Regions from separate parts of the Scandinavium tedordense genome, predicted to be linked through region 3. Evidence: predicted binding sites of a transcription regulator. Region 3 holds the regulator's gene; each other region holds the start of a gene.
What was found. Region 3 encodes LexA, which represses DNA repair genes until DNA is damaged. Its sites were predicted from a motif close to TNCTGTATGTACATACAGNA; they were not measured.

Region 1: a site for LexA is predicted at 2,545-2,564, ahead of sbmC (DNA gyrase inhibitor SbmC). Genes of this name have one in related genera too.
Region 2: a site for LexA is predicted at 5,598-5,617, ahead of mutH (DNA mismatch repair endonuclease MutH). Genes of this name have one in related genera too.
Region 4: a site for LexA is predicted at 4,484-4,503, ahead of MUU46_RS18715 (DNA translocase FtsK 4TM domain-containing protein). Genes of this name have one in related genera too.

Annotation. Positions count from the first base shown of each region.
Region 1 covers NZ_JALIGG010000056.1:477,537-485,728, forward strand. Annotated here, with positions in the region: gene ldtA (L,D-transpeptidase) at 1-182, opposite strand, end outside; gene MUU46_RS15480 (DUF496 family protein) at 391-726, opposite strand; gene MUU46_RS15485 (FUSC family protein) at 891-1,949, opposite strand; gene sbmC (DNA gyrase inhibitor SbmC) at 2,051-2,524, opposite strand; gene dacD (serine-type D-Ala-D-Ala carboxypeptidase DacD) at 2,664-3,830, opposite strand; gene sbcB (exodeoxyribonuclease I) at 4,019-5,443, shown strand; gene MUU46_RS15505 (APC family permease) at 5,513-6,871, opposite strand; gene yoeI (membrane protein YoeI) at 6,861-6,923, opposite strand; partial or broken gene MUU46_RS15515 (LysR substrate-binding domain-containing protein) at 7,099-8,071, opposite strand; gene MUU46_RS15520 (SDR family oxidoreductase) at 8,111-8,192, opposite strand, start outside.
Region 2 covers NZ_JALIGG010000048.1:42,841-51,032, forward strand. Annotated here, with positions in the region: gene aas (bifunctional acyl-ACP--phospholipid O-acyltransferase/long-chain-fatty-acid--ACP ligase) at 1-961, shown strand, start outside; gene lplT (lysophospholipid transporter LplT) at 954-2,162, shown strand; gene MUU46_RS02945 (NADP(H)-dependent aldo-keto reductase) at 2,237-3,277, opposite strand; gene MUU46_RS02950 (YgdI/YgdR family lipoprotein) at 3,557-3,775, opposite strand; gene MUU46_RS02955 (TerC family protein) at 3,903-4,613, opposite strand; gene mutH (DNA mismatch repair endonuclease MutH) at 4,682-5,368, opposite strand; gene rppH (RNA pyrophosphohydrolase) at 6,053-6,586, shown strand; gene ptsP (phosphoenolpyruvate--protein phosphotransferase) at 6,599-8,192, shown strand, end outside.
Region 3 covers NZ_JALIGG010000047.1:70,297-78,488, reverse strand. Annotated here, with positions in the region: gene plsB (glycerol-3-phosphate 1-O-acyltransferase PlsB) at 1-1,589, opposite strand, end outside; gene MUU46_RS02555 (diacylglycerol kinase) at 1,719-2,087, shown strand; gene lexA (transcriptional repressor LexA) at 2,197-2,805, shown strand; gene dinF (MATE family efflux transporter DinF) at 2,945-4,264, shown strand; gene MUU46_RS02540 (CsbD family protein) at 4,413-4,622, shown strand; gene zur (zinc uptake transcriptional repressor Zur) at 4,699-5,220, opposite strand; gene MUU46_RS02530 (cupin domain-containing protein) at 5,333-5,821, shown strand; gene MUU46_RS02525 (conjugal transfer protein TraF) at 5,998-7,308, shown strand; gene dusA (tRNA dihydrouridine(20/20a) synthase DusA) at 7,391-8,192, shown strand, end outside.
Region 4 covers NZ_JALIGG010000057.1:579,413-587,604, reverse strand. Annotated here, with positions in the region: gene lolA (outer membrane lipoprotein periplasmic chaperone LolA) at 1-458, opposite strand, end outside; gene MUU46_RS18715 (DNA translocase FtsK 4TM domain-containing protein) at 588-4,421, opposite strand; gene lrp (leucine-responsive transcriptional regulator Lrp) at 4,541-5,035, opposite strand; gene trxB (thioredoxin-disulfide reductase) at 5,585-6,553, shown strand; gene cydD (heme ABC transporter permease/ATP-binding protein CydD) at 6,669-8,192, shown strand, end outside.

The sequences.
Region 1 (8,192 bases), on a different contig from region 3:
CTGAACCCCTGCCCATACTGTGCGGCAAAATATTCCAGCGGCTGGGTATTCCCCTCCGGAACGGTAACAATTAAGGGCGCACCTATCAGCCGACTCCCTTCGGGAGGAAGTGGATAGGTGACCGCCTGGGCACTATGAATAACGGCGGCTAGCCCCAAGGCAAGCGAGAGTGTACGAATCATAATTTCCCTATTATTGACATGATGGCTATAGGCTAAATATAGCTCTCTACATCGAGAGCGCAATAACCGGCATCGCCAGCGCCCTGCGTGGCGTTGGGTTGGCCTTCACCCGATCGCCGGACACCAGCAAATGACTCAGTTTATTGCAGCCATAAAAAAACCCCGCATCGGCGGGGTTTTCAGATTCAGGCTTTTGCGACGTGCAAACTTACTCGGTTTTGCTTTCAGCTGATTTCAGCTCGCCCATCACTTTCAGCTTTTTAGAGATCTCGCGACGCTCTTTAGACAGCTCAGCATTTTTGATGATGTAATCGTCCACGCGATCTTCGTAGTCGGTTTTCATGCTGGCGATGATGCCCTGAATAGCTTCAACGCTCATGCCTGGTTTGATGTAGTCACTGAGGTTATCAAGCAGCAGTACACGCTTCTGGTTGTCACGGACCTTTTTCTCAACGTCCTGAATTTCGCGCTGCAGTTTGTTTTTACGACGGAACAGACGAACAAACTCCAAAACGTCCTGAAACGAAGGTTTGGTTGTTTCCATTTTTACACCCCTGATAATTGAGATTCGGATTCGTAAAACAGCCGCTACGGGTAAACATAACTGCTAGCGGCCGCGAATGACAATGGTTTTTGCTCTGCCTCAATCATAACCCTAAACGTAGCTGAATCGAAACAAGCACGCGGCAAACCGTGACCGGGTGGGCGTTATTTGCGCAACGCCCGACAGATCAGGTGTGACAGTAGTTCCAGCTGTCGCGCCAGTTCCATGCTTAACCAGACATATCCATGCATCGGCGTTTCGGCCAGGTCTTTGCCTTTATAGTCATTCACCAACTGACGCAACTCGATGACGATATCGTTCAGCTTTTCGTTGTTAGCCAGAATCGGTTGCGGATTGCCTTCATAAAGCGCATGCGCAATGGTGAGCAATGTCTGCTGGGTCATCTGCTGCATGTCTCGCAGGGTGTGGGCGTTGAGCATCAGATAGTGGCTGTCGCGCGAGGCCCACCAGGCATTGATTTGCAGTTCAAGCATACAGACCAGATTACGATTCACCGTCTGAATACCTTCAAAAATCGATTTCTGAATGTGGGTCTCTTTACTGGCGGGTGTTATCAGGCCACGCATCTTTACCACGTCGTTCAGGACTTTTTGCAGTCGGCGTTCAAGACGCGGGCGTTCGAGTAAGTTCGGCGAGAACCCAGTTTGATAAAGACGGTTAAATTCAGTGACGTAGTTTGCCATCTGGATACGCCAGTGGAGAAACGCTCGCTGCGGCCAAATCCCGGTAAACAGCATCGCCAGCAGCGAACCGATAATCACATCCCCGCTTCGCCATAGCGCCATGTGCATATCGCCTGACGGCGCACCGATAACCACTGCCAGCGTGATGCCAATCAGCAGCGCCTGATACGGTTTATTGCCCAGAGCTAGCCAGCCGCAGAGGAACATCGCCGCCGCGCACCAGAGTAGCATCAACGGCAGCGACATCAGCTCCAGCTTCAGTGCCACCAGCCCCAGTACGGAGCCGAAAACTGTGCCGCCGATACGCTCAAACGCACGCGGGACCACGTTTCCCCAGAAAGAGATGGGCCCCATAATAACGACTAGCGTAATGAGCGGCCAGGTCCCCTCAGGCACGTGAAAAAGACGCACCAACAGAAACGTCAGTACAAACGCGAGAGCGATACGCACCCCGTGAACAACACGGTAGTTGCGGTATAAACGAATTTCAAAAGGACTCAGTGATTTATCAGCGCGCACACCCGCACTCCGGCTAGGGCAGAAAACACAATTGTATCTGTTTTTCTGCCCCTGGCATCACGGAAGCGTAAATAACCTTTTAAAAAGCAGGCTTGTTTACTTTAAATAGCGCGTTTTTTAACAGGTACATACATTTCGATATCCCAGTGACCTTCCTGATTACCGTCATTGAGATAAAGCTCGAAGCAGGGTTTTGCTTCTAACTCGTAGTCTTTGTCCTCCAGCACACTGTTGAAGAACTGATACCACGGGGTGGAGAAATCATGATTGACCACGCGTGTAGCGGCTTTGGCGTACATTCCTGCCGCGATTTCGGTGACAATCACCCCTTCACTATTGGCCGGTATCGTGAATCCGTCTTCCACGGTGACCACGGTGTCAGCCCGCAGCTTTTCCGCCGACACCTCATCTGGGTTATCGTAGTAAACCGCCACCCACTCTTTGGCGTGGATTTTGTGCCCGTTCACCCACATCGCCAACTGCTCAAAGCCCTGTTTGATGGTCTGTTCCCATGGGCCAACCATATGAAAACCGGCGATGACGCGACGATTTTCCTGAGTAATGCTGTAATCCATATTGCCTCCGCTAACATAGCTGCTGGACAAATATACAGTTAAAATCTAGCAAACAGACCTGAAGGAGTATGTGCGATGTTTCACAAATAGGGGAAGTAAAACGCCCTCCGAAGAGGGCGTTTGGTCAAACGGGATTGGCTCAGGATTTATGGTGCATCCAGTCGCTCAAGCGCGAGAACATGCCTCCTTTGCCCACGCTTTCCAGCGTCACCAGTGGCCAGTGAGCAACAATCTTATCGCCGTCGTAGAGTTCAATTTCACCGACGCGCTGATGGGCCGCGACTGGCGCATCCAGCTCTTTTTTGTCCATCACGTATTTGGCTTTGATTTTCGGCACTTCGGCTTTAGGTAAGGCCAGCCAGAAGTCCTGATCGGTGCCCAGGTCGATGTGTTCTTTATCGCCGTACCAGATGCGTTCAGTGCCGACTTTTTTGCCGGTATGCAGGATCTGAACGGTATCGAAATTCTGCTGGCCCCAGTGCAGCAGCTTACGCGCCTGGTCTTCACGCCCTTTCGAGCTCTCAGCGCCCATTACCACCGCAATCAGACGGCGCTTGCCATCCACCGCAGACGCAATGATGTTAAACCCGGCGGTAGCCGTGTGGCCCGTTTTCAGTCCATCAACGTTCAGGTTTTTATCCCACAGCAAGCCGTTACGGTTGTTTTGGGTGATGCCGTTCCAGGTCAGGCTCTTCTCGCTATACATATGATAGAAGTCAGGCTCACCATGAATAATCGCCCGGGATAATACCGCGAGGTCGAACGCCGAACTGTGCTGTCCTGGCGCATCAAGACCGTGCACGGTTTCGAAATGGGTATCTTTCAGGCCCAGTTTGCTCACGTAATCATTCATCATTTTGACGAACTGTGGCTGGCCACCTGCGACGTAGTCAGCCAATGCTACACAAGCGTCGTTCCCGGAATCGACAATCAGTCCGCGGCTTAAGTCATGCACGCTCAGACGATCGCCCGCCTTGAGGAACATTAGAGAGGATCCGTCAAAAACAGGATTGCCCTTTGCCCAAGCATCGCGACCCACGGTGACCATGTCATCTCCGGTAATGCGATGACTGTCGATCGCGCGGTCAACCACGTAGCCGGTCATCAGCTTCGTGAGACTGGCTGGGTTGCGCTGCTGGTGTTCGTTACCAGCGGTGAGTACCTGGCCGGTGGTGTAATCCATCAGCACCCAGGATGCGGCCTGGATCGCAGGAGGTTGTACCGGTGCGGGAATATAATCTGCAGCAACTGCGCAAGAAATGCTCGAAGCGAGCAAAGAAACAGCAATAAAAAAACGGCCTTTCAACAGCATATCCTCAACTTTTCGTATTCCCGTTCTTTTTACGGTAGTTACGCTTTGCTGACAGCGTTAAATTGCAAGAAAGTATGACATTTACTGGGAGCGACGCCGAGGGATCGCCCCGCCGAGCTTCTGATGATCGGGCAAATCGTTTACCATTACCGGCTAACGCGCCTACGGATCACAGACAGCCCATGCAAGAAACGCAACCGCAAGCCGGATTCCTGATTCACGACTACGAAACCTTCGGCACCCACCCGCAGCTGGACCGCCCCGCTCAGTTCGCGGCCATTCGAACCGACGCTGATTTCAATATCATTGGCGAACCTGAAGTCTTCTACTGCAAGCCTGCTGATGATTATCTGCCGCAGCCTCAGGCAGTAATGATTACCGGTATCACGCCGCAGGAAGCGCTGGCCAAAGGCGAAAATGAAGCGGCGTTTGCGAGACGGATCCATGATCTGTTTACCGTGCCGAAAACCTGCGTGGTTGGCTACAACAACGTGCGTTTCGATGATGAAGTGACGCGTAACATTTTCTACCGTAATTTCTTCGACCCCTACGCCTGGAGCTGGCAGAACCATAACTCGCGCTGGGATCTGCTCGATGTGATGCGCGCCTGCTACGCCCTGCGTCCGGAAGGCATCAACTGGCCAGAAAATGAAGACGGTTTGCCGAGCTTTCGCCTGGAACATCTGACCAAAGCCAACGGAATCGAGCACAGTAACGCCCACGATGCGATGGCCGATGTATACGCCACCATCGCGATGGCTAAACTGGTGAAAGCGCGTCAGCCACGCTTATTCGATTATCTGTATACCTTCCGCGGAAAGAATAAACTGGCGACGCTGATCGATGTGCCGCAGATGAAACCGCTGGTGCATATTTCCGGTATGTTCGGGGCATGGCGCGGAAACACCAGTTGGGTGGCACCGCTGGCCTGGCATCCGGACAACCGTAACGCGGTGATTATGGTCGACCTGGCGGGCGATATGTCTCCGTTGCTCGAACTGAACGCCGATGAACTGCGTGAGCGCTTATACACGCCGAAAGCCGATCTCGGCGAACTGTCGGCGGTTCCGGTGAAACTGGTGCATCTGAATAAATGCCCTATTCTCGCGCAGGGCAATACATTACGCCCGGAAGATGCCGACAGGCTAGGCATCAACCGCCAGCAGTGCCTGGATAATCTGAAGGTGCTGCGCGATAACCCGCAGGTGCGCGATAAAGTAGTGGCGATATTTGCTGAAGCGGAGCCTTTTGTACCCTCGGAAAACGTCGACACCCAGCTCTACAACGGTTTCTTTAGTGATGCAGACCGCGCAGCGATGAAAATTCTTCTGGAGACCGAGCCGCGTAATCTGCCCGCGCTGGATCTCACATTTGCCGATAAGCGCATCGAAAAACTGCTGTTCAACTATCGGGCGCGTAACTTCCCTGGCACGCTGGATGAATCAGAGCAGCAGCGCTGGTTGCAGCACCGTCGTAACGTCTTTACCCAGGAATTCCTTCAGGCTTATGCCGATGAACTGCAGCAGCTTTACGTTCAGTATGAAGGGAATGACGAGAAACTCGCCCTGCTGAAAACACTGTATCAATACGCACAAGAGATTGTTTAAGTCAGAATGACCGGCATAAAAAAACCGGAGACAGTGTCTCCGGTTTTTTTTGACTATCGCACGTCGAGATTACGCGATGTCTTCGTACTGCGGCACCGGGTTACGGAAGCTGCGAGTCACACAGGCCAGATAAATCAGGCCAACTGCACCCCAAATCAGACCGAGAACCATCGAGCTTTGTTCCAGGTTAATCCACAGCGCACCGACGGTCAACGCACCACATACCGGCATAAACAGGTAGTTAAAGTGATCTTTCAGCGTTTTGTTGCGCTTTTCGCGGATCCAGAACTGCGAGATTACCGACAGGTTAACGAAGGTGAAGGCCACCAACGCACCAAAGTTAATCAACGCCGTGGCTGTTACCAGGTCGAATTTAATCGCCAACAGAGCAATCGCGCCCACCAGTAGCACGTTCCATGCTGGGGTACGCCATTTCGGATGCACGTAACCGAAGAAGCTTTTCGGGAACACGCCATCGCGGCCCATCACGTACATCAGACGAGAAACGCCTGCGTGTGCTGCCATGCCAGATGCCAGCACGGTCACGCTTGAGAAGATAAGCACGCACCACTGGAAGGTTGTACCCGCCACGTACAGCATGATTTCTGGCTGTGACGCATCTGGATCCTTGAAGCGAGAGATGTCAGGGAAATACAGTTGCAGGAAGTAAGATGCAACGATAAAGACCCCACCGCCAATCAGCGCTGTCAGGACAATTGCTTTCGGGATAACGCGCTCGGCATCTTTGGTTTCTTCAGACAGAGAAGAGATACCGTCGAAGCCCAGGAACGAGAAGCACAGAATAGTCGCACCGGTGATCATCGGCGTGATATGCGCGCCATCAGACCAGAACGGGCGGCTACTGGTCAGCGTACCTGCACCCGTACCGTTGTGAACGCCCCAGATGATCATGCCGACAATAACGGCAACGATACCCATCTGCAGCACCACAATCAGGGTGTTGAAGTTAGCCACGGTTTTAATGCTGCGCAGGTTGGAAATGGTCATAAAGGCCACTAACCCGACAACAAATATCCACGAGGGAACCGAAGGTACCAGCGCTTCAAAGTAGATTTTTGCCAACAGGATATTGATCATCGGCATAAAGAGATAATCAAGCAGCGAAGACCAACCCACCATAAAGCCAACCGTCGGGCTAATGGATTTTTGGGCGTAGGTATAGGCTGATCCTGCGGACGGATAGCGGCGAACCAGCTTACCGTAACTTAACGCAGTAAACAGGATGGCTACCAGAGCGAATGCATAGGCTGTCGGGACATGACCATCGGTCATTCCAGATACGATACCGAAAGTATCGAACAGCGTCATAGGCTGCATATAGGCAAGACCCATCATAACAACCGGAATCAACGTAAGCGTCTTACGTAATTCCACGCGAGAGGTGTTTGGAGTAGCATTATGCGACATGGTTATTCCCCTTTACGGTGAAAACCGTCGCGTAAGCAAAAAATTGCCCCATTTTTTATATATCCTCGGCGACAACAACTGTCGATTTTTAAGTAAGTATCTATCCGGTACGAAGCCCGGCCTCTTGTATGAATGAGTGTGTCTCGAAAGCAAAAAAATAACCGACGCCATAAAATTGCGTCGGTTAGTCTCTTTTTTGCTGGCGCGTATTTTGCCCCCTTCCCCCCATAAAAACAAGAGAACCAGAGGCTCATCAAAGAAAACTTTTCCTTAAATGCCTGATTATTCACCAAGGGCGCGGTTATAGACTGCCGCGATAGCACTATTTGCCAAAACTGCCTCCCGCCACCAGGCGCTCGCCAGGCCCGCGGTCTGTTCATTCCAGCCGATCCACACCGCATCAAACGGAACGTGAGCCGCGACCTGTTTTTCGACTAAAGCGCCGCTTTCAAGAAACCGCTGCGCCAGATAACGCGGGAGATAACCGCAGCCCAGGCCGCTAATTTGCAGTTCCAGCTTAGTTTTAAAATCAAAAACAGTGATTGCGTCCTGATCTTCAAGCAATTGTTGAAATGCAGGGCAATCGGGAGTCGTGCCGTCGCCGACGATAATCGCCCGATGGTGTTTGATGGTTTTGCGGTTCAACGGTTCGGCCACTTCCGCCAACGGATGGTGGGCTGCCACAACGAAAATCTGCTCCAGTTCGCCTAATGGCGCGAAACCAAAATCACTGAGCGGCGGCGGGTCGTGCAGCGCGCCGATGACAATATCGGCCCGGCCTTGTACCAACGCATCCCAGGAACCGCCGAGAACGCCGTTGATAAACTTCAGCCGGGTCACGCTGTGCCTTTGGTAGAACTGTTCAATGAGGGGAGCAAGCAATGAGAAAGGAAAAGTGTCGTCCACGCCAATAACCAGATCGTTTTCCCAGCCTTCGTGCAGTTTGACCGCCTGCTTTTCGAGTTCGCGCACGGTATGCAGGACTTCCCGCCCCTTTTCCAGCAGCATTTGCCCAGTGCGGGTGAACTTCGCGCGGTGTCCACTACGGTCGAGAAGTTGAATACTGAGATCGCTTTCCAGTTTGTGAACGGTGTAGCTCAGGGCGGAAGGCGTTTTGAAGAGCTTTGCCGATGCCGCAGCAAAGCTCCCTTCTTTATCGAGCGCATCAAGAATGATGAGAACTTCCAGTAATGGTTTCATCGTCGCCCCCAGTCGGTACGCGATGTCACCGCGGGTCGTTTACTCCAGCGGCATCACCAGCGGATCGGGATGCTGGTACTCAAACCCCAGCTCAGAACAGATGCGGTTACCATCAATAATG
Region 2 (8,192 bases), on a different contig from region 3:
CGCTGACTTCACCGCCCGTGACCGCTTTATGTCGGCGCTGCCGCTGTTCCACTCTTTCGGCCTGACCGTGGGGTTGTTTACGCCGCTCCTGACTGGGGCGCAAGTGTTCCTGTATCCGAGCCCCCTGCATTATCGCATTGTGCCGGAGCTGGTCTACGATCGTAACTGTACGGTGCTATTCGGAACGTCTACGTTCCTTGGCCACTACGCGCGTTTTGCCAATCCGTATGATTTCCACAAAGTGCGTTACGTGGTAGCCGGTGCCGAAAAGCTCCAGGACAGCACGAAGCAAATCTGGCAGGACAAATTTGGCCTGCGCATTCTGGAAGGCTACGGCGTAACCGAGTGCGCACCGGTGGTGTCGATCAACGTGCCAATGGCGGCAAAGCCGGGCACCGTTGGCCGCATTTTACCGGGCATGGATGCGCGACTGCTGGCGGTGCCGGGCATTGAAGAAGGCGGGCGTTTGCAGTTGAAGGGCCCGAATATCATGAACGGCTATCTGCGAGTGGAAAACCCGGGCGTACTGGAGCAGCCGACGGCAGAAAACCACAACGGTGAACTGGAAAATGGCTGGTATGACACCGGCGATATCGTGCTGTTTGACGAGCAGGGCTACGTGAAAATTCAGGGTCGTGCCAAACGCTTCGCGAAAATTGCCGGAGAAATGGTGTCGCTGGAAATGGTCGAGCAGCTCGCTCTGGCGATATCGCCAGACAAGCTTCATGCCACGGTGATAAAGCAGGATGCGAGCAAAGGTGAAGCGCTGGTGCTGTTTACTACTGACGCGGAACTGACGCGCGACAAATTGCAACAGCAGGCACGGGCCAGTGGAATACCGGAACTTGCGGTGCCGCGTGATATCCGCTGCCTTAAACAGTTACCTGTCCTCGGGAGCGGCAAACCCGATTTTGTCGCTCTTAAGGAGCAGGTTAATCAGATGGAAAAATCGAATGAGTGAGTCAGTGCACACTAACACTTCACTACGCTCGAAAGGGATGATGGCGGTGCTCTGCGCCCAGTTCTTGTCGGCCTTTGGCGATAACGCGCTGCTGTTCGCCACCCTGGCGCTCATGAAAGAGCAATTTTATCCGGACTGGAGCCAGCCAATTCTGCAAATGGTGTTTGTGGGCGCTTACATTCTTTTCGCGCCGTTTGTCGGGCAGTTTGCCGACAGCTTCCCGAAAGGGCGGGTGATGATGGTCGCCAACGGTATGAAACTGATTGGCGCAGCGTCTATCTGCGCAGGCGTAAACCCGTTTATAGGCTATACGCTGGTAGGCGTGGGCGCGGCGGCATATTCACCGGCGAAATACGGCATTCTTGGCGAGCTGACCACCGGAGACAAACTGGTTAAAGCTAACGGCATGATGGAGTCATCGACCATCGCCGCGATTTTGCTGGGCTCAGTCGCGGGTGGCGTGCTGGCCGACTGGCACGTGCTGGCGGCGCTGGGCGTGTGTGCGCTGGTTTACGCTGGAGCGGTGGTCGCCAACCTGTTTATTACCCGCTTACCGGCGGCGAGAAGCGGGCAGTCCTGGCGTTTCAATGCTATGACCGGCAGTTTCTTCTCGGCCGGTAAAACGCTGTGGCACAGTGCTGAAACCCGCTTTTCGCTGGTGGGTACAAGCTTGTTCTGGGGCGCGGGGGTCACGCTGCGTTTCCTGCTGGTGCTGTGGGTACCGGCTGCGTTGGGGATAACCGACAATGCGACGCCGACGTATCTGAATGCAATGGTCGCCGTCGGGATAGTGGTCGGTGCGGGGGCCGCGGCTAAACTGGTAACGCTGGAAACCGTGGCGCGCTGTATGCCTGCGGGCGTTTTGATTGGTATTGCGGTGGTGATTTTTGCGTTGCAGCAGGCACTGCTACCGGCTTACGTTCTACTGTTGCTGCTGGGGATCTGCGGTGGCTTCTTCGTGGTGCCGCTGAATGCGTTGTTGCAGGAGCGCGGGAAACACTCGGTCGGCGCGGGTAATGCCATTGCGGTGCAAAACCTCGGTGAAAACAGCGCGATGCTGATTATGCTCGGTCTTTACTCGCTGGCGGTGATGGTGGGTATTCCGGTGGTTGGCGTGGGGATTGGTTTCGGTACGCTGTTCGCGGTCGCGATTATCGTGCTGTGGATTTGGGGCCGAGGTAAAAGCAAAACCGTCTCATAATAAGACGGTTTTTAGTGTTTGCTCCCTCTCCCTGTGTGAAAGGGTTGGGGAGAGGGCATCAGACCGCACAAGGCTTAAGGCGCCGGGTAGGTATAGACCTTATGCACCGCTTCGATTTCTGCCAGAACCTCTTCGCTCAACTCAAGGTGCAGACTTTCCACGTTGGTTTTCAGCTGCTCCATGGTGGTCGCACCCAGCAGGGTGCTGGCGACGAACGGCTGACGACGCACGAAGGCTAGCGCCATCTGAGCCGGATCGAGGTTATGACGTTTCGCGATATCCACATACGCCGCGACCGCTTTCTGTGACTGCTCGCTGCTGTAACGCGTAAAGCGGCTGAACAGCGTGTTTCGCGCCCCGGCCGGTTTCGCACCGTTCAGGTATTTGCCGGTCAACGTCCCGAAAGCCAGGCAGGAATACGCCAGCAACTCCACCCCTTCATACTGACTCACTTCTGCCAGAGCCACTTCATAGCTGCGGTTCAGCAGGCTATACGGGTTCTGAATCGTGACGATGCGCGGCAGGTCGTGTTTATCGGCGAGGTGCAGATAGCGCATCACGCCAAATGCGGTTTCGTTAGAGACGCCGATGTAGCGGATTTTGCCCGCACGCTGGAATTCGGTCAGCGCTTCGAGAGTTTCCAACAGGGTGATAACCGGCTGTGATTCCGTCCACTCGTAGCCAAGCTTGCCGAAGCAGTTGGTCGCACGCTGAGGCCAGTGCACCTGATACAGGTCGAGATAGTCGGTTTGCAGACGAGTCAGGCTGTTGTGCAGCGCATCGCGAATATTTTTGCGATCGAGCGCCTGATTCGGGCGAATGCCGTCGTCGTTGTTGCGCGTTGGGCCGCTGACTTTTGATGCCAGCACCAGTTTTTCACGGTTGCCGTGTTTCGCCAGCCAGTTGCCGACGTAGGTTTCGGTCAGACCCTGCGTTTCCGGGCGCGGTGGTACGGGATACATCTCTGCGACGTCAATCAGGTTAATGCCCTGAGCAACGGCGTAATCGAGCTGTGTATGGGCGTCGGCTTCGCTGTTCTGTTCACCAAACGTCATAGTGCCCAGCCCAAGAGTACTGATTTCCAGTGAGCTGTGGGGGATACGGTGATAGTGCATAGCCGTCTTCCTTTTTGTATATCAACAACGTCATATCAAAAACGTCAGGAAGGGCGCAACAGGCGCCCAGACAAAAGAATATATACCCGTCATCCTTCAAGCTGCATCTTTGTTGGCTACGTTCACTCGCCCGAATCACTTAGGTTACTAAGTTCGCCGGGACTCATTCTCTTGCCGCCGTGATGAAACTCGAATTATTTTGGGTATAAACATGGCAGATGCGAGGAAAAAGCGGAAGTAAAAAATCAAAAAAGGCCAGACGAGCTGACCTGTTTTCTTTTAGCGCTTAATGATTTGAGAGACATCGTCACGGTTGATCTGCATGCTGTTACCTTGCTGATCTTCGTAACTGATAAGGCCGGTGTCGTCATCAACTTCCGGTTTCCCATCCGTCAGAATCATTCGGCCATCTTTCGTTGCCATCACGTAGTCACTGCTGCAACCGGAAACAGCAAATACCAGTCCCACTGCAGAAATCAAAACTGCCCATTTTTTCATCATTATTACCCCTTATATGACCGCAACTCATACCATTCTAGATATAACCCGGTAAGGAGTAAGTAAAAAGCAGTAAAATCTTAAAAAGATTGCAGGACAGCCCTCATTTTGAAGGCTGTCTTTGAATTTAAAGCGGATTTTTTTTATTTCGCAGTAAATTGAGACTCTCCACGGCAATGGAGAAAAACATCGCGAAATAGATATACCCCTTCGGCACATGAATAGAAAAACTTTCCAGCATTAATGTAAAGCCGACCAGGATAAGGAATGCCAGCGCCAGCATCTTGACCGACGGATGCCTGTCGACAAATTCGCCAATCGGACGCGCGGCAAACATCATCACGCCCACGGCAATCACCACCGCAGCCATCATAATGAACAGATGATCGGACAGACCCACCGCCGTAATCACCGAATCAAGGCTGAAGATAATGTCGAGCAGCATGATTTGAACGATAGCGCCGAAGAAAGAGTGGACGTTAGTTTTCAGCCCTTCCTCTTCACCTTCAATCGATTCGTGGATCTCTTTGCACGCTTTCCAGATAAGGAACAGGCCGCCAGCCAGTAGAATCAGATCACGGGCTGAGAACGAGTGATCGAAAAGCGTAAACAGCGGATTGGTCAACCTGACAACCCAGGCGATTGACGCCAGCAGCGCCAGTCGCATCATCATCGCCGCAAACAGACCGATTCGACGCGCGTGATTGCGCTGAGCCGTCGGGAGTTTGGCCACGACCAGAGAGAGAAAAATAATATTATCGATGCCCAGAACGATCTCAAGGATCGTCAGCGTCCCAAGCGCCATCCACGCGTTGGGATCGGTTACCCATGCAAACATTGTAAATCCTGCCAAAAACGAAAAGTGCAATTATAAGCCACAGGCGGCCTTACCCCAAACGAATCGTGTCAGAGCAGAAAATGCTGGGCCAGAAGGACGGCGGTGAAGTTCTTCTTCAGATAAAAACCACGCGGGAGGGTAAGAATAGGTTCACCGTGTGTGCCGACGGCTTCCGTTAGGGCTTTACTGTTGGCTGCTTTCGGACGTAGCTGTAGCACTTCGCCGTGGCGAGCGGTAATGCGTTCCACCTGACCGAGCACAATCAAATCCATCAGTTCTTCCCAATCCATGCGCAGCTGATGCTCTTCTTCTACGCTCGGACTCCACAGCAATGGCGCCCCGACATGGCGTTCAGCCAGCGGGATAGTGCGTTCGCCTTCAACCGGGATCCACAGTACTCGCTTGAGTTTATGCCGGACATGGCTGGTTTCCCATGTGACACCACTGTTGCCGGTCAGCGGGGCGACGCAGACAAACGTGGTTTCCAGCGGACGGCCGTTGCGGTCGACGGGGATCGTTTTCAGCTCGACGCCCAGCGCGGCGAAATCCTGCTCGGGTTTACTTCCTGCGCTGGCACCCAGCCAAATCTCAAGCAGCACACCAATCCAGCCTTTATCCCGCTTTAAATCGGGTGGAATGGGCAGGTTTGCCATCGCCGCCAATTCACCCAGCGAATAACCCGCCAGCTGCTGCGCCTGGGCTAAAAGCTCGGCTTCAGACTGAGGAGAATGACGCAGGGGAGACAGCAGGGACATAACGGCACGCCTTTGGTTGAAAAGTGAGCGGGGTTTATCCCCGTTATGGAAAGAGTTTACCCTTTTCTGAATAACCACGCCAATATGATGATTTCATAGCGTTTTTTTACTAAAAAAAATCAACATTTTTTGCGCTGCAAAAGGTTTTCCCAATCTGGTCACTGACAATGAACAGGATCTTACACCCAGTTATCCACAGAAAAGTGGGATAACTGGGGAAAACCCTCACTACTGTTTCCATTTACAGGCTTGACGTGCGACGAAAATCCAATTTTCACACAAAAAGTGTTTAAGTTAGTGGCACAATCTGTGGATAAAAACGACGTTGTTCGATCTTTCATCAGCACAAGGATCACCTATGTGACGATCGTCACGTTATGGCATGTTTAATGAAAAGGAACTATTCTAAAGTGATGAATAACATCATTTTATTTTAATGATAAAAAATGGCGCTTTTAAGACGATTCAAGGTTTTCCCATAGTAACTCGCGGCTTCTTCACAACTCTATCCACAGAAAAAGTGAATAAAATGGTCCCGTGACGGTCTTATCTGTTTATAACTTTGATGATAGCTGTGAGTTATTCAATTGTTATCCGATGTTATCGCCGCAAGAGAGTGGTTTACCGTTTCCAGCGAGTGTGAAACAATCATTCACATTGAAAATTGTTTTTAGAGGTAGTCCGGTGATTGATGACGATGGCTACCGCCCAAATGTTGGAATTGTAATCTGCAACCGCCTGGGTCAGGTAATGTGGGCCAGGCGTTACGGTCAACACTCTTGGCAATTCCCTCAAGGAGGGATAAACCCGGGCGAGTCGGCTGAGCAGGCGATGTATCGGGAATTGTTCGAAGAAGTTGGGCTAAGCCGTAAAGATGTGCGGATCCTGGCCTCTACCCGGAACTGGTTGCGTTACAAGTTACCGAAACGTTTGGTGCGTTGGGACACAAAGCCGGTTTGTATCGGCCAGAAACAAAAGTGGTTTCTCCTGCAGTTGATAGGCAACGATGCCGATATCAATATGCAAACCAGCAGTACCCCGGAATTCGATGGTTGGCGCTGGGTAAGTTATTGGTACCCGGTGCGTCAGGTGGTGTCGTTTAAACGCGATGTCTACCGTCGGGTGATGAAGGAGTTTGCAGGCGTTGTGCTGGCGCTGACGGAAAGTACCCCAAAACCGCAGAACACTGCCCCTGCTTATCGACGTAAAAGAGGTTAAGCCACGCACATTATGCTCACCCGGTTGCGAGAAATAGTCGAGAAAGTAGCCAGTGCGCCCCGTGTGAACGAGGCGCTCGATATTCTGGTAACAGATATCTGTCAGGCAATGGAAACCGAAGTGTGTTCGGTTTACCTCGCTGACCATGACAGGCGCTGCTATTACCTGATGGCCACTCGCGGGCTGAAAAAGCCACGTGGACGGACTATTACACTCGCCTTTGACGAAGGTGTCGTTGGCCTGGTGGGACGCCTCGCGGAGCCCATTAACCTCGCGGATGCGCAAAAGCATCCGAGCTTCAAATACATTCCTTCCGTAAAGGAAGAAAAGTACCGCGCATTTCTTGGTGTGCCGATCATCCAGCGCCGCCAACTGCTTGGTGTGCTGGTGGTTCAGCAGCGCGAACTGCGTCAGTTCGACGAAAGTGAAGAATCCTTCCTCGTTACGCTTGCCACTCAAATGGCGGCAATCCTCTCTCAGTCTCAGCTCACGGCACTTTTTGGTCAGTACCGTCAAACGCGCATTCGCGCGCTGGCGGCTGCATCCGGGGTGGCGATTGGTCAGGGCTGGATGGATTCTACACTGCCGTTGATGGAGCAGGTGTACGAAGCATCAACGCTGGACACCGCGCTTGAGCGTGAGCGTCTGACCGGTGCGCTGGAAGAGGCAGCCGGCGAATTTCGTCGTTACAGCAAGCGTTTTGCGGCCGGGGCCCAGAAAGAAACCGCGGCTATCTTCGATCTCTATTCACACCTGTTATCAGACGCGCGACTGCGCAAAGAGCTGTTCGCTGAAGTGGACAAAGGCTCGGTGGCAGAATGGGCGGTCAAAACCATCATTGAAAAATTTGCTGCGCAGTTCGCGGCCCTGAGTGATGGCTATCTTAAAGAGCGTTCGGGCGATCTCCGGGCGCTGGGTCAACGTCTGCTTTTCCATCTCGATGACTCCGTGCAGGGCCCGAACGCGTGGCCGGAGCGCTTCGTGCTGGTGGCTGATGAGCTTTCGGCGACCACACTTGCCGAAGTGCCGCAGGACAGACTGACGGGCGTCGTGGTGCGTGACGGTGCGGCGAACTCTCACGCCGCCATTATGGTACGCGCGTTGGGGATCCCGACGGTCATGGGCGCCGATATACAGCCGTCGGTGCTGCATGGCCGAATGTTGGTGGTCGATGGTTATCGCGGTGAATTGCTGGTCGATCCCGAGCCGGTACTCCTGCAGGAATACCAACGGCTGGTAACCGAAGAAAATGAGCTCAGCCGAATCGCGGAAGATGACGTTGATCGTCCGGCGCAGCTGAAAAGCGGCGAACGCGTGAAGGTAATGCTGAATGCCGGTTTAAGCCCAGAGCACGAAGAGAAGCTCGGTAGCCGCATCGACGGCATCGGGCTCTATCGCACTGAAATCCCGTTCATGCTGCAAAGCGGTTTCCCGTCAGAAGAAGAGCAGGTGGCCCAGTATCAGGGCATGTTGCAAATGTTCAACGACAAACCGGTAACACTGCGAACGCTGGACATCGGGGCCGACAAACAACTGCCGTACATGCCCATCAGCGAAGAAAACCCATGCCTCGGTTGGCGTGGGATCCGCATCACTCTCGATCAGC
Region 3 (8,192 bases):
GTACAGCACAGGTTCATGGCGTTAGCCGCGCCTGCGTTGTTAATACGCACCATCAGATCTTCGGCGATGTTATTCACCGTTGGCGTCAGCCATGCCGGGCGAATGGATTCAATCGGATCGATAGATTCGCGCCATTCCGGCACATGTTGGTTCAGGTAAGTCATCAGTGGCAATGGCTCGCCAAAGTTGACGTAACCCTGGCCGAGATTGCGCAGCTTACTTAACCCGCGCAGCATCTGCGGCAGGCTCTCTTTCTCTTTGGTCGCGCCACGCAGTTCTTTCGCGTAAGTCCCCACTTCCATCACGTGCTCATAGCCGATGTAGATTGGCACGAGGGTGATTGGACGAGTGCCGCCGCGCAGCATCGCCTGAATAGTCATCGACAGGGTGCCGGTTTTCGGGTCCAGCAAACGACCGGTACGGGAACGACCGCCTTCCACGAAGTATTCAACGGAGTAACCACGGCTGAACAGCTCACCGAGGTATTCACGGAACACGGTGGAATAGAGCTTGTTGCCTTTGAAGGTACGACGAATAAAGAACGCGCCCAGACGACGGAAAATCGGGCCGGCTGGCCAGAAATTCAGGTTGATGCCCGCGGCGATATGCGGCGGCACCAGCCCCTGGTGATAGAGCACGTAGGACAGCAGCATGTAGTCCATGTGACTGCGGTGGCAGGGGACATAAACAATTTCATGGCCGTCGTGAGCCAGCTGGCGCACGCGCTCGGCATTATTAACGTTGATCCCCTGGTACAAACGGTTCCAGGTGAAGCCCAGCACGCGATCGGTGAGGCGAATCATTTCGTAAGAGAAATTCGCTGCAATCTCTTCCATCAGGGCGACGGCGTTTTGCTGCGCTTTTTCATGGGAAATTTTCTTGCTGCGCGCTTCGTCTTCCACCGCGCGTGCAATCGCTTTGGACGCCAGCAGCTTGTTGAACAAGTCCTGACGCGCAGGCAGACGCGGGCCGACGGCAGCCAAACGCTGACGGGCAAAGTGAGTTCGTGCCACACGTGCCAGCTTTTGTGCAATAATTTTGTCGGTACCGTGCTCGGTGGCCATGCGGCGCAGCGAAACGGACGGTGAGAAACGCACGAAGCTGTCGCGACCGAGCCAAGTCACGGCAAAGAATTTCTGGAAGCCATTCATCATGCGCAGCGGTGGGTTTACTTCGCCTTTTTCGCGGCCCGGGGAACGTCCAAACATCACGGACACCGGTACCATCTGCACATCGAGCTCTGGGTTGCTGCGATGCAAATCCAGATAATTGTGGAACAGCTTGATAGACTCTTCTTTCGGCGTGTAATACGTAAATGCGCGCGGCCCGCCGTGAATGAACACGTAACGCGGCAGCTCGGTGCCGTCGATTTCGAGCGGCTCCAGCGGATCCGGAAGACCATGCGCCAGACATTGGGCGCGTAAAGTCAGCAGATCTGCCTTCGAGTTATACGGCAGAACGTACATAATAGGGCGTGAGGTATCGAGTCCCAGTTCCTCAGCAGGATTTGCCGGGATAGACTTACTTTTTACCAGCACGCTTAATGGTAAATTCAGTAATTTGTAGTAAATTCGTGGCCAGCCAGACATAAACGATGTAAAGCCTCTGGTTAATCATGCAAATGCGCCGCAAGGATAACAGAAAGTGCACAGAATATCTGTTCTACCGCGTCAGGCGCGCAGTGACATTGATGCTAAATAATGTAAAAGGTTCTTTTGATGGCAAATGATACCACCGGGTTAACCCGAATCGTCAAAGCAGCAGGTTACTCCTGGAAGGGATTTCGCGCTGCATGGCAAAACGAAGCCGCTTTTCGCCAGGAAGGCGTTGCTGCTGTTGTCGCCATCATTCTCGCCTGTTGGTTAGATGTGGATGCCATCACCCGAGTGTTACTGATTGGCTCAGTGCTTCTGGTGATGATAGTGGAAATTATCAACAGTGCGATTGAAGCGGTGGTTGACCGCATCGGGACGGAACGTCACGAATTGTCGGGTCGTGCAAAAGATATGGGTTCTGCCGCGGTGTTTCTGGCAATTGCTATCGCCTTATTCACCTGGGTAACGCTGCTGTGGTCGCATTATCGATAACGCCCGCAGAATTACGCAAACGTCTGGTTTTTTGTGCGTTTTGCGGTTCCAAATTCGCCATTAACTGTATATACTCACAGCATAACTGTATATACACCCAGGGGGCGGAATGAAAGCGTTAACGACCAGGCAGCAAGAGGTGTTCGATCTCATCAGGGATCACATCAGCCAGACGGGCATGCCGCCAACGCGTGCGGAAATCGCGCAGCGCTTGGGGTTCCGTTCCCCGAACGCGGCTGAAGAGCATTTGAAAGCGCTGGCACGTAAAGGTGTGCTCGAGATTGTTTCCGGTGCCTCACGCGGCATTCGTCTTCTGGTAGAAGAAGAAACCGGTATCCCGCTGATCGGGCGTGTTGCGGCGGGTGAACCTCTGCTGGCACAGCAGCATATTGAAGGCCACTACCAGGTCGACCCGGCGATGTTCAAGCCGAGCGCCGATTTCCTGCTGCGCGTCAGCGGAATGTCGATGCGTGATATCGGTATTCTCGACGGTGATTTGCTCGCGGTTCACAAAACGCAGGATGTGCGTAACGGTCAGGTCGTTGTCGCCCGTATCGACGATGAAGTGACGGTTAAGCGGCTGAAAAAACAGGGCAGCACTGTTGAGCTGTTACCTGAAAATAGCGAGTTTTCTCCGATTGTGGTCGATCTGCGTCAGCAGAACTTCTCCATCGAAGGGCTGGCAGTTGGCGTTATTCGCAACGGCGAGTGGCTGTAACGGGCTTTAGAAATCCTCAATAATTCACATGGCTTTCAGGCGTCCAGCGCCAGCACATTAGCCACGTAATCTTTGACGGGAAGAGTGGCGCTATTCTGGCGCCACTTCGTTTTACGCATTCACAATCACAGGTTTTCTCATGTCGCTCTTCACCACTGCAGACAAGGCATTGTGGCGTCTCGCGCTGCCGATGATTTTCTCAAATATCACCGTGCCGCTGTTGGGTCTGGTGGATACGGCGGTCATCGGTCATCTTGACAGTCCTGTTTATCTCGGCGGCGTGGCGATCGGTTCCATGGCGACCAGTTTCCTGTTCATGCTGTTGTTATTCCTGCGCATGAGCACCACCGGCCTCACCGCACAAGCCTACGGCGCTAAAGACCCTGTACGTCTGGCTCGCGCGCTGGTGCAGCCCTTGCTGCTGGCGCTGGGAGCGGGCCTGGTGATTGTTGTGCTCCGCACCCCTCTGATTGACTTGGCGCTGCATATTGTCGGCGGCAGCGATGCCGTACTGGAACAGGCGCGGCGTTTCCTCGAAATCCGTTGGTTAAGCGCGCCTGCGTCCCTGGCAAACCTGGTTCTGCTCGGTTGGCTGCTCGGTGTTCAGTACGCGCGCGCGCCGGTAATTTTGCTGGTGGTCGGCAATGTCTTAAACATCGTGCTCGATTTATGGTTGGTGATGGGCCTGCATATGAACGTGCAGGGCGCTGCGTTGGCGACGGCATGTTCCGAATACGCGACATTTTTCATTGGCTTGCTGATGGTGCGGCGCGTGCTTCACCTGCGTGGCATATCGCTGGATATGCTCAAAGAGGCCTGGCGCGGCAATATCCGCCGCCTGCTGGCGTTGAATCGCGACATCATGTTGCGCTCGCTGCTGCTGCAGCTCTGTTTTGGTGCGCTCACGGTATTTGGCGCGCGACTGGGCAGCGATATCGTCGCCGTGAACGCGGTGCTGATGACGATGCTCACCTTCACCGCCTACGCGCTGGATGGTTTTGCTTATGCGGTGGAAGCGCATTCCGGGCAGGCTTATGGCGCGCGGGATGACAGCCAGCTGTTGGACGTCTGGAAAGCGGCCTGCCGTCAGTCCGGAATTGTTGCTCTGGCCTTTGCGCTGATTTATTCCGTGGCGGGGGAGCACATCGTCGCCATGCTGACATCGATTACCCAGCTGCGCGAACTGGCCGATCGTTACGTCATCTGGCAGGTGGTTTTACCGGTGATCGGCGTGTGGTGTTATCTGCTCGACGGCATGTTTATCGGTGCGACGCGCGGGGCGGAAATGCGTAACAGCATGGCGGTGGCGGCTGCCGGTTTTGCCCTCACGCTGTTGACGGTGCCGGTGTTGGGCAATCACGGATTGTGGCTGGCGCTGGCGGTATTCCTGGCGCTGCGCGGGCTGTCTCTGGCATGGATTTGGCGACGTCACTGGCAGCAAGGAACGTGGTTTTCGTAACGACTTTATTTCAGTCGGTGGTTAAAGATTCTGAATAATCCCCGGATGGCGAAATGCTTACCTATACTCTTTATCACGTCCAGCAGAAAACGGTGTTAACGGACGACGTATCTTCACTCTGCACCACCGAACTGATGAGGAATAGATCATGAATAAAGACGAAGTCGGCGGCAACTGGAAACAGCTGAAAGGTAAAGTGAAAGAGAAATGGGGTAAGCTCACCGATGATGACTTTACGGTTATCGAAGGTAAGCGTGACCAGCTGGTCGGGAAAATCCAGGAGCGTTACGGATACGCAAAAGATCAGGCCGAGGACGAGGTCAAAGACTGGGAAACCCGCAACGATTATCGCTGGTAAACAAACGCACTACCCGTGCGTACAAGGAAGTACAACCCTCGGGGCGGCTTAAGGCCGCCCACTCTTTTTGTCGCGCTTACTTTTGACCGGGCTTTCGTTTGATTTGAATTGTATGGTCATGACCACAGCAGTCCTGCGTGCGGCAAGCTTCCACTTCAACACACCCTAAGCACAGCCCATGCGCTTCAATCACATTATGACGCAGCGCAAACCCCATGCGGGCTGCCAGCGTATGCATAATGTCTTCCACTCCGTCAGCCGCTTCTTCCTTCACCACGCCACAGCGATCGCAAATAAACATCGCCGACGTATGCGACGGTTTATCAAACAGATGGCACAGCACGTAGCTATTGGTCGATTCCACCTTATGCACAAACCCTTGCTCGAGTAAAAACTCCAGCGCGCGATAAACGGTGGGCGGCTTCGCCTGCGGCTCACTGACTTTCAGCAGGTCCAGCAGGTCGTACGCGCTGATTGCACCTTTTTGTATGGTCATCAGGCGTAATACTTCGAGGCGTTGCGGTGTCAGACGAACGCCACGTTGTGCGCAAAGCCTTTCGGCCTGCACGAGCATGTCTTGTGGAGTGGTCTGGTCCATAGGCGCCTCGAATCGGGTGTAAAGTAAACGCCTACTTTATCATGTTATGGCCGAAACGCCGATAACCTGCAGGGTATGCTATACCTGACGCATCACTACCTGAGGGAACACCATGAAAAGACCAGACTGTATTCGACACTGGCGCGAGCTGGAAGAGCCTGATAACGCCGGTTATCCCGATAGCAAAGAGCTGTTTTCCGTTGGCGCGCCGCTGGCTCGCAAGCTGGGCCTGATGCGTCTTGGCATTCACCATGAACGTCTTTCACCCGGCCGACGTACCTCTTATCCCCACGCCGAAAGCGATGAAGAAGAGTTTATTTATGTGATTGAAGGCCGCCCTCAGGCGTGGATCAACGGCTACCTCTGGCAGCTGGAACCGGGCGACAGCGTGGGATTCCCGTCAGGCACTGGTGTCTGCCACACCTTCATCAATAATACTGAGGAAGAGGTGGAGTTACTGGTCGTCGGAGAAGTGAATAAAAAGCACAACCGGATATATTATCCGCTGAATCCAGAGTATGCCGCGACACGCCAGGATCGATGGGTGGACCATCCGCCACAGTTTTTTGGTCCACACGATGGGAAACCTTCACGGAAATAACAATCTCTTCTATAAATATTGAGGGGCGACGCATATTCCAACGTTATCACAGCGCCCCTTAACGCAAATCACCCTAATTGGCTGCTTTTTATATCGTTATTCACAGCAATAGTTCGACCCTTTTTGGCGGATAACTGAAAGGGGATTAACGTTCATCTGCAAATAACGAGCAAACCGTGAAAAAAAATATCAAATATTCTGTGGTGTCTGCGGCTGTCTCCCTGTTTATGGCAAATCAGGCGGGAGCGGCCAATACGTGGTCAGAAGCAAGAAATGATGCCATGGGGGGAACCGGCGTGGCGTCGGCGAACTATGGGAGTGCGGTGCTGATCAACCCCGCGCTACTGGCGAAGTCACAACCGGATGATGATGTCTCTGTCGTTATTCCATCTGTGGGCGCGCAGATTACCGACAAAGACAATCTTCGTGATCAAATTGATGATATCAGCAATGAGATCGACCACTACAAAAGCGTACTCGATAACCTGACGCCGCAAGGGATCCTGATGGATCCTGGCGGTACATTAAATCAGTTCCAGAGTGCGGCGGGGGATCTGGCCGGGCAACTGGACGATCTGCGTGGTAAAACGGCGCGGGCAAATGCTGGCGCTGGGATCGCGGTGAGCGTGCCGACCTCGGCGGTCTCGCTGGCGTTCGTTACCAAAGCCTACGCCCATGCTCGGGTCAGTTCGAACATCGATCAGAGCGATATCGACTACCTGCGCAACATTCAGAATTCTGACGGGTTTGCCGCCAGCCAGGCTGCCAATGCGGTGCTGAACGGTAGCGATCAGATAACCAATAACCTGAACTCTACCGCGTCGGGGAAAGCGGCGATTGTGTCCGATTACGGCATCGCTATTGCGCGTCAATTCGATATCGGCGGCGTGCCGGTGTCGCTCGGCGTGACGCCGAAACTGCAACAAACCTGGCTCTATAACTACACCACGTCTATCGACGATTATCACAGCGATGACTGGAAGGACAGTAAGTACCGTAATGATGACACCGGCTTTAACGTTGATGCGGGTATCGCGGCGGACTTTGGTGAAAACTGGACTGTCGGCCTGAGCGGGCAGAATCTGATGTCTCGCGATATCGACACCAAAGACGTGCGCATCAAGAACAACGCCACCGGGGTGACTACCAATTACAAAGATACGTACCAAATCCGACCGTTGGTGACTGCGGGCGTAGCGTGGCATACCGATTTGCTGACGCTGACCGCCGACGGTGACCTGACGGAAACCAAAGGCTTCAAAACCGAAGACGATTCGCAATACGTCGGTGTTGGGGCAGAAGTGACGCCATTAAGCTGGCTGGCGGTGCGTGGTGGTTACCGGGCGGATGTTAAAGGTAATGACAGCAATGTCTTCACCGCCGGGGTCGGCTTCGCACCAATGAACACGGTGCATATCGACCTGATGGGGCTGTACGGTGAGGATGAAACCTGGGGAGCCGGTGCGCAGTTGAGCCTGACATTCTGACAATTGCGGAGGCCATGCGCCTCCGCTTTTTCTTTGTGCTATAGTAGCGCCCCATTTTCCACCGGATGCTCATTACTTCGCCATGCTGCCAGAAACACAATCCTCCGCTTATCCTGCGCACCGTTTCTCCATCGCACCGATGCTCGACTGGACGGACAGGCATTGTCGTTACTTCCTGCGTCTGTTATCCCGCCACACGCTGCTGTACACCGAAATGGTGACCACCGGAGCGATTATTCATGGCAAAGGTGACTATTTGGCCTACAGTGACGACGAGCATCCGCTGGCCCTGCAGTTGGGTGGCAGCGATCCGGCCGCGCTGGCACATTGTGCGAAACTCGCGGAAGAACGTGGCTATGATGAAATCAACCTCAATGTGGGTTGTCCGTCGGATCGCGTACAGAACGGCATGTTTGGTGCCTGCCTGATGGGTAATGCGCAACTGGTCGCCGACAGCGTTAAAGCGATGCGTGACGTGGTGTCGATTCCGGTTACGGTCAAAACCCGTATCGGCATTGATGATCAGGACAGCTACGAATTCCTCTGCGACTTTATTAATACGGTTTCCGGCAATGGCGAATGTGAGATGTTCATTATCCACGCGCGTAAAGCCTGGCTTTCCGGCCTCAGCCCGAAAGAAAACCGTGAAATTCCACCGCTGGATTATCCTCGCGTTTATCAGCTCAAGCGTGACTTCCCGCACCTGACGATGTCGATTAACGGCGGCATCAAATCGCTGGGCGAAGCCAACGAGCATTTGCAGCATATGGATGGCGTAATGGTGGGCCGCGAGGCGTATCAGAACCCGGGTATTCTGGCGTCAGTCGACCGTGAAATTTATGGTATTGAAGGCGTCGATCCGGATCCGGTAGATGTCGTTCGCG
Region 4 (8,192 bases), on a different contig from region 3:
CTCACGTTGATGGTGAACTCTTTCAGATTACCGTTGCTGCCTTTTGGGGTCAGCACAAAATCGTCACCGTTCTGCTTGATGTTGTACTGCTTCCAGTCGCTGGACTGGTTACGCGCAATCAGCATAAATGGTGTGTTGCTGGTTGCGTCTTTCAGCCAGGTCGCGGTTGCCTGTTCAACAAACGGGTTATAGAACCACAGCGTTTTACCATCGGAAACCAGAATGCTTTCATCCGGTTGCGTCATATGCCAGTTAAAGAGATTTGGACGCTTGACGGATAAATCGCCCTGTCCGTCCTGAACTGCATTACCGCTGCCATCGGTCACTTTCTGGGTAAAGCTGGCGTTGAAGCTGCTGACTTTATCCAGACGGCTTTTCAGGTCGCTAGCGGCATCAGCCCAGACGCTGCTGGCAACAAAACTGGTCAATAAGGCACAGGTGATGGCAAATTTTTTCATCTTCATTCCTTAAATGCGTCACTCCCGACGCGGGAGTCTCTTTGTTCCCACTGTAGGTAGAGCATCTACAGGGGAACAGGAGAAAATACTGATTTTTTGGCTATTTACGCAACTTTTCAAACGCTACGTTTAATCAAACGGAGGCGGAGCCAGTACTTCACGGTTGCCGTTATGGCCTGCTTCGCTGACGATCCCCTGCGCTTCCATCTGCTCGATGATTCGCGCGGCACGGTTATAACCGATGCGGAACTGACGCTGTACGCCAGAAATAGAGGCCTTCCGTTTTTCGGTCACAAACTTCACAGCCTGATCGAACAGCTGGTCTAGCTCTTCACCGTTGTCCAGACCGGCTGAACCGCCCTCACTTTCGCTGTCGGAGGTAATACCGTCGACGTACTGAGGCCGACCGCGCGCTTTCCAGTCCTGAACTACGGCGTGGACTTCCTGGTCACGAACGAATGCGCCGTGCACACGCGTCGGTGCCGAGCTGGAATTCGGCCCGGAGTAGAGCATGTCACCCATGCCGAGCAGTGATTCCGCGCCGCCCTGATCGAGAATGGTACGGGAGTCAATTTTGCTCGACACGGTAAAGGCGATACGGGTCGGGATGTTCGCTTTGATAAGACCGGTAATCACGTCAACCGACGGACGCTGTGTCGCCAGCACCAGGTGAATACCGGCGGCACGTGCTTTCTGCGCCAGGCGGGCGATTAACTCTTCCACCTTTTTACCAACCGTCATCATCAGGTCAGCGAACTCATCAACCAGCACCACAATGTACGGCAGTTTTTCCAGCGTTGGATGCACCGCATCCATGCTGTCACCCGGTTTCCAGTAAGGATCCGGAATCGGACGGCCCATCTGTGCGGCCTGAGCAATCTTCTCGTTATAACCTGCGAGATTACGCACACCAAGCGCTGACATCAGCTTATAACGACGTTCCATTTCATTGACGCTCCAGCGCAGAGCGTTGGCAGCATCCTTCATATCCGTCACGACTTCCGTCAGCAGATGTGGAATACCTTCATAAACTGAGAGCTCCAGCATTTTTGGGTCGATCATGATGAAGCGCACATCTTCCGGCGTTGCCTTATAGAGCATACTGAGGATCATGGCGTTCACGCCGACAGACTTACCGGAACCGGTCGTACCGGCTACCAGCAAGTGAGGCATTTTCGCCAGGTCAGCAATCACCGGCTCACCGGCAATGTCTTTCCCGAGCACGATAGTCAGCGGCGATGGGCTTTCGCGGAATTTCGCGCAGTCCAGCACTTCTCGAAGGTAAACGGTCTGCCGTTTTTTGTTTGGCAGTTCCAGGCCCACATACGGCTTGCCCGGAATAACCTCAACCACACGCACTGCGACGGTCGACAACGAACGCGCCAGGTCACGAGAGAGGTTAGAAATACGCGCGGCTTTCACGCCTGGCGCCAGATTCAGCTCGAAACGGGTGATGACCGGGCCCGGCGAATAGTTCACGACGTCGGCCTTGATGCGGAAATCGGCCAAACGTGTTTCTACGAGGCGCGCGGTTTGCTCCAGCGCGAAGGTATCAACCGGTTCGATTTCACTCGGCGGCTGAGTCAACAGATCCAGAGACGGTAATGGCGTAGTCGGTTTTTGCAACGGACGATTGTCACCGTTACGCATCAGCAGCGGGTGAATCAGGCTTTCCTGCGGCTGAGGCACCGGCTGTTGCTGAGGCTGCTGGTAGGCAGGTTGCGCCTGCGGCACTTGCTGCGGTTGTTGATATGCCTGCGGCTGCGGTGCCATTTGCTGAGGTTGCTGGTAAGCCTGTTGTGGCTGTTCCGGCGCGGCACTCGGCGTAAACAACGGTGCTTTCGGTGTATCATCAACCAGCGTTTTCATCGGTGAGAATTGATGGTCCGTCGGCGAGAACACATTCGCACCCTGCGGCTGTTCGCTGGAATAACGTTGCTGCTGCGTGGCGGCGAACTGACGTGCCAGTTCGGCTTCTGCGACGGCATCTTCGTCTTCCGGCGTCTCATCGTAGCTGTTGTCTTCGTATTCCTGGCCATAGCGTTGCTGCTGGGTGGCAGCAAACTGACGAGCCAGCTCGTCCTGATGTAGCTCATCAATATCTTCATCGCCCATCAGCTCGTCAGACAGTTCTTCGGCCGGGCGCTGTGACGGAATTTTGATACCAAATGAGGCCGAGGCAAGTTCACGACGCGTTGGTACACGCACAGGATTCGGGCGTGGAAGCTGCGGGCCAATGCCTGCTTTAACCTGCGGACGCGGCGCATCTGCCGGGCTGAATAACTGAGCAGCCGACGCAGCCGTTGCTGCAGCGGCTGCGGCACCGGTTACCTGATGAACGCTAGCCGCGACGGAAGCAACCGCTGCCGCTGGGGCAACCGCGGCCAGTGGATCGACAATAGATGCAGACGGCGTTGGCATTGGTGTCGTTGGTTTCACGGTCGCCGGTTCCGGCGTTGGCTGATACCACGCTGCAAGTTGTTCACGTTCACGTGCACGCTTCTCTTCCACTTCTTCGAAATAGTAGAGCGGTGGGCGCTGCGGTTTAATTTCTTCTTCCGGTTCCAACGCCACTTCTGGCATCTGCGGAGCGTGCTCTACAGGCGGAATATATTCATGGGCGTGATACTCGGGTTCAGGTTGCTGCCAAGGCTGCTCAGGCTGTGCGTACTGCTGCACTGGCACTGGTTGCGGATCCTGCCACAGTTCTTCGATAGAAGGCTGATGACGGAAGGCTTCTGGCTTAACATATTCTGGTTTCGCGACTGGTACCTGCGGCGGCCAATTGTCCGGAGACGGAGCAATAACCGGATCTGGCGTTTGCGGGGCAGGAACGGCCTGCCATTCCACACTCGGTGCAGCCATTTCGCCGCCGGAAACGGAAGGAGCAACCATCGCAGCGGATGCAGGTTCTGCCCATGCCTGAGTGGTCGCCATCGCAGCAGCCGCTGCGGCAACCGGTTCGGCAATGGAGTGACCGTTCATCAGCGGGTCGTTTTCATCCCAGGCTGCCGGGCGGGTCGCGCTGTTGCCGGAGAAAAGAACATCGTCGGTATCAGGCTGCTGCGTTGCACTATTGCCAGAGAACAACACGTCATCGGCATCTGCGGCTTGACCACGAGCGCTGTATTGAACTTCAACTTCGTCTTCATCCATTCGACGACCGGAGAACAACGCAGCGTCCGTTTTCCGCCCCATCGGGTTGCTAAACTTATCAGCAATGCGCTGACGACGCGCCAGTGCACCGCGCAGAATACGGGCACGGCGCCCTTCTCTCTTCGGTTCTGCGTCATGATCTTCTTCGTCATCTTCGTACTCTTCATCGTCGATCCACGAATCGTCGCGACGGGTACGGTTGCTGGCGAAGGTCAGAATATTGAGGATCCAGTTACCGATTTTCTCGGCAATGCTGACCCAGGACCAGCCGGTGAACAGCGTCAGTCCTGCAGCCCAAATGCAAAGCAAGGTAAGCGTACCGCCGCTGCTGTGCAGCATGGGTTGCAATGCGGTGCTGAGCAGACTGCCAATAACGCCACCGGAGGCGAAATACCAGATATCATCTGCGTTGATAGCGGCAAGTCCACACATGGTGAGGATCATCGCAAGCACGCCAATTAGACGTAGCGCTACTGCAAAATAATCAACGTATTCGTCACTTTCACGATGCTTATACGCGAACCAGCAGGCACCGATAATCATTACGGGCAAGGTGTATGCCATTACGCCAAAAATGAAAAACAGCGTATCCGCAAGCCATGCACCCGGCATTCCGCCAAGATTATGAATCGGTTCGTGCCAGGCGGTTTGTGACCAACTGGGATCGGAAGGATTAAAGCTTAGTAGAGCTGCCATCAGCCAGATGGCAAAAAGGGAACAGAGGATCAGGAACGCTTCAAGAAGACGGCGCCCGCTGCTTAATCTGTTAATCGTTACTTCTTTTTCTTCAGTGTATTCCTGGCTCAAGAAAGGCACTCCAGGTCCTTGATGCTAAAACGGACAACAGCGCCGGGTCTCCCCGGCACTGTTGCTGTATGGATTAACAGGAGTGTAATCAACTTGCGTTGATTTTGCACCTGTTCCGTTTAGCGTGTCTTAATTACCAGACGATTACTCTGCTTGACCTCTTCCATAACCACGTAGGTACGGGTGTCATTTACGCCTGGCAGGCGCAGCAGGGTTTCGCCTAACAGCTTACGGTACGCTGACATGTCAGGCACGCGGGTTTTCAACAGATAGTCGAAATCACCGGAGACCAAATGACACTCTTGAATTTCTTCAAGTTTTTGCACAGCGGAGTTAAATTGTTCAAACACATCCGGGGCGCCACGATTCAGAGTTATCTCAACAAAAACCAGCAGCGATGCATCCAGATAATGCGGGTTCAGCAGCGCGGTATAGCCCTGAATAAACCCTTGTCTTTCCAGCCGACGTACACGCTCAAGGCAAGGTGTCGGAGAAAGTCCCACTCGTTTAGAAAGCTCGACGTTGGAAATTCGCCCATCCTTTTGCAATTCGTTCAAAATGTTACGATCGATGCGGTCGAGATCTTTGCCTGGGCGCTTCTTGCTATCTACCATTATTATTGTCTCTCTGTATTCCTTCCCTACTCCTGTCTGGACCCTGTGCACTTCACTGTTCAGAGCCTGTGCCCGTCGTCTGCGTAAAAAATCTGTCACCAGATGTAACGCATAACCCAAGGGTACGTGTTGAGAAGCCGTTGCCTGTCGGCAGCCACCGCCATCTCGAATGGCGTCTGTCCACGCCATGCGCCGATGATGCTGGCCCGGTTAAAAATGGCATTTACGTGCATGAAAATTCACCACACGACAAACGCTGTTTTTTCTCCCTTCATTGTTTTCGCAAAAGCACAGGGGATTGTCAAAGCAAAACATCGATTTTTAGTACAACATGCCAGATATTCATAATCACCCAGGGACGTTCCTCATGTTATCTCCTTATAATCACCCCGATAGCAGTAGAATTTGTTATCGCAAGCGTAGATAAAATCACCAATCCATTGACGCAATCTATTACACATATCGTTAACAAAATTCCTGCACCCTTTTATTACTTCCGCAAATTCCCTACAATCGCGCCCATTGTCTGCCAACATTTATGGGGATCTCATGGGCACGACCAAACACAGTAAACTGCTTATTCTTGGTTCTGGACCAGCCGGCTACACCGCTGCGGTCTATGCCGCACGCGCGAACCTGCAACCGGTACTGATTACCGGCATGGAAAAAGGTGGTCAATTGACCACCACCACAGAAGTGGAAAACTGGCCAGGTGATCCGAGCGATTTGACCGGGCCTGCGCTAATGGAACGTATGCATGAACATGCGGTTAAGTTTGAAACCGAAATCCTGTTCGATCATATCAACAAAGTTGATTTGCAGAACCGTCCGTTCCGTCTGACCGGTGACAGCGGCGAATACACCTGTGACGCACTGATCATCGCGACAGGTGCATCCGCCCGTTACCTGGGCCTGCCATCAGAAGAAGCATTTAAAGGCCGCGGTGTTTCTGCCTGCGCCACCTGCGATGGTTTCTTCTATCGCAATCAGAAGGTCGCGGTCATCGGCGGCGGTAACACCGCAGTTGAAGAAGCGTTATATCTGGCAAACATTGCCTCTGAAGTGCATCTGATTCACCGTCGTGACAGCTTCCGCGCGGAGAAAATTCTGATCAAACGTCTGATGGATAAAGTGGAAAGCGGCAACATCGTGCTGCACACCCATCGCACGCTCGAAGAAGTTACCGGCGATCAGATGGGCGTCAGCGGCTTGCGTCTGCGTGATACGCAGAACAGCGACAACATTGAGTCTCTTGACGTAGCAGGTCTGTTTGTTGCTATCGGCCACAGCCCTAACACTGGCATTTTTGACGGCCAGCTGGCGCTGGAAAATGGCTACATCAAAGTACAGTCCGGCATTCATGGCAATGCAACGCAGACCAGCATTCCGGGTGTGTTTGCCGCAGGCGACGTCATGGACCATATTTACCGTCAGGCGATCACCTCCGCAGGCACGGGATGTATGGCCGCGCTGGACGCAGAGCGTTATCTCGACGGCCTGGCGGACCAGGCTAAATAATCTTTACAAGTCAGTAACAAAGGTAAAGAAGGCGACGATAAGTCGCCTTTATTTTTTCCCCGATGTAACATTGCTATGCCTAATGATCTCTAATAAGACACCTGCTAAGCACGCAATGAATAAAACCCGTCAACAAGAGCTTACCCGCTGGTTAAAACAGCAAAGCATTTTCTCCCGCCGATGGCTGATGCTTTCTCGTCTGCTCGGTGCGGTCAGCGGAGTGCTGATCATCGCCCAAGCCTGGCTTCTGGCCAAGATCCTGCACCACATGATTATAGAGAACATTCCTCGGGAAGCGCTGCTGCTGCCTTTCGTCATGCTGGTTCTGGTCTTTATCCTGCGCGCGTGGGTGGTCTGGCTGCGAGAACGGGTGGGTTTCCATGCCGGGCAGCATATTCGTTTTGAGATCCGAAAAACGGTACTCGACCGCCTACAACAAGCGGGTCCGGCGTGGATCCAGGGTAAACCTGCGGGCAGTTGGGCGACGTTGATTCTTGAACAAATCGACGACATGCATGATTACTATGCCCGTTATCTGCCGCAGATGGCGCTGGCAGCGACCGTGCCGCTGCTTATCGTTATCGCGATTTTCCCGTCTAACTGGGCTGCCGCGCTAATTCTGCTGTGCACCGCCCCACTGATCCCGATGTTTATGGCACTGGTTGGGATGGGTGCCGCCGATGCCAACCGTCGTAATTTCCAGGCACTGGCAAGACTGAGTGGCCATTTCCTCGACCGCCTGCGCGGGATGGATACCTTACGTATTTTCGGACGCGGTGAAGCGGAAACCGACACTATTCGTCAGGCTTCCGAAAGTTTCCGCCAGCGCACGATGGAAGTTCTGCGACTCGCTTTCCTCTCCTCTGGCGTTCTGGAATTTTTCACTTCGCTTTCGATTGCCGTTGTCGCCGTTTACTTTGGTTTCTCCTATCTTGGCCAGCTGAATTTTGGCAGCTATGGCACGACAGTCACCTTAATGTCAGGCTTTTTGGCACTGATCCTGGCTCCGGAATTCTTCCAGCCGTTGCGTGATTTGGGTGCGTTTTATCATGCCAAAGCGCAGGCAGTGGGTGCCGCCGACAGTCTGAAAACCTTCCTTGAAGCGCCACTGGCACAGCCTGAGCGTGGCAGCGTCACGCCAGATGAAACTCAAAATGTGAGCCTTGAAGCGCAGGGGCTGCTGATTAAATCGCCGGAAGGTAAAATCCTCGCCGGACCGCTAGATTTCAGCCTCGCCGCTGGCGAGCGCGTGGTGCTGGTCGGCCAGAGCGGTTCGGGAAAAAGTTCCCTGCTCAATACCCTGGCAGGTTTTCTGCCATATGACGGATCTTTGAAGGTGAGTGGGACAGAATTGCGTGACCTGGAACCTGACGCATGGCGAGGCCTATTGAGCTGGGTCGGACAAAATCCGCAGCTTCCAGCGCATACGCTGCGTGAAAATGTGCTGCTGGCGAATCCAAAAGCCAATGAGGCGCAGCTGCAACACGCGCTCGACCGTGCTTGGGTGAACGAATTTGTCAGCCAGCTTCCGCAAGGGATTGATACGCCAGTCGGCGATCAGGCGGCCCGGTTGTCCGTCGGTCAGGCCCAGCGAGTGGCCGTGGCCCGTGCCCTGCTCTCTCCTTGCCGATTCTTGTTA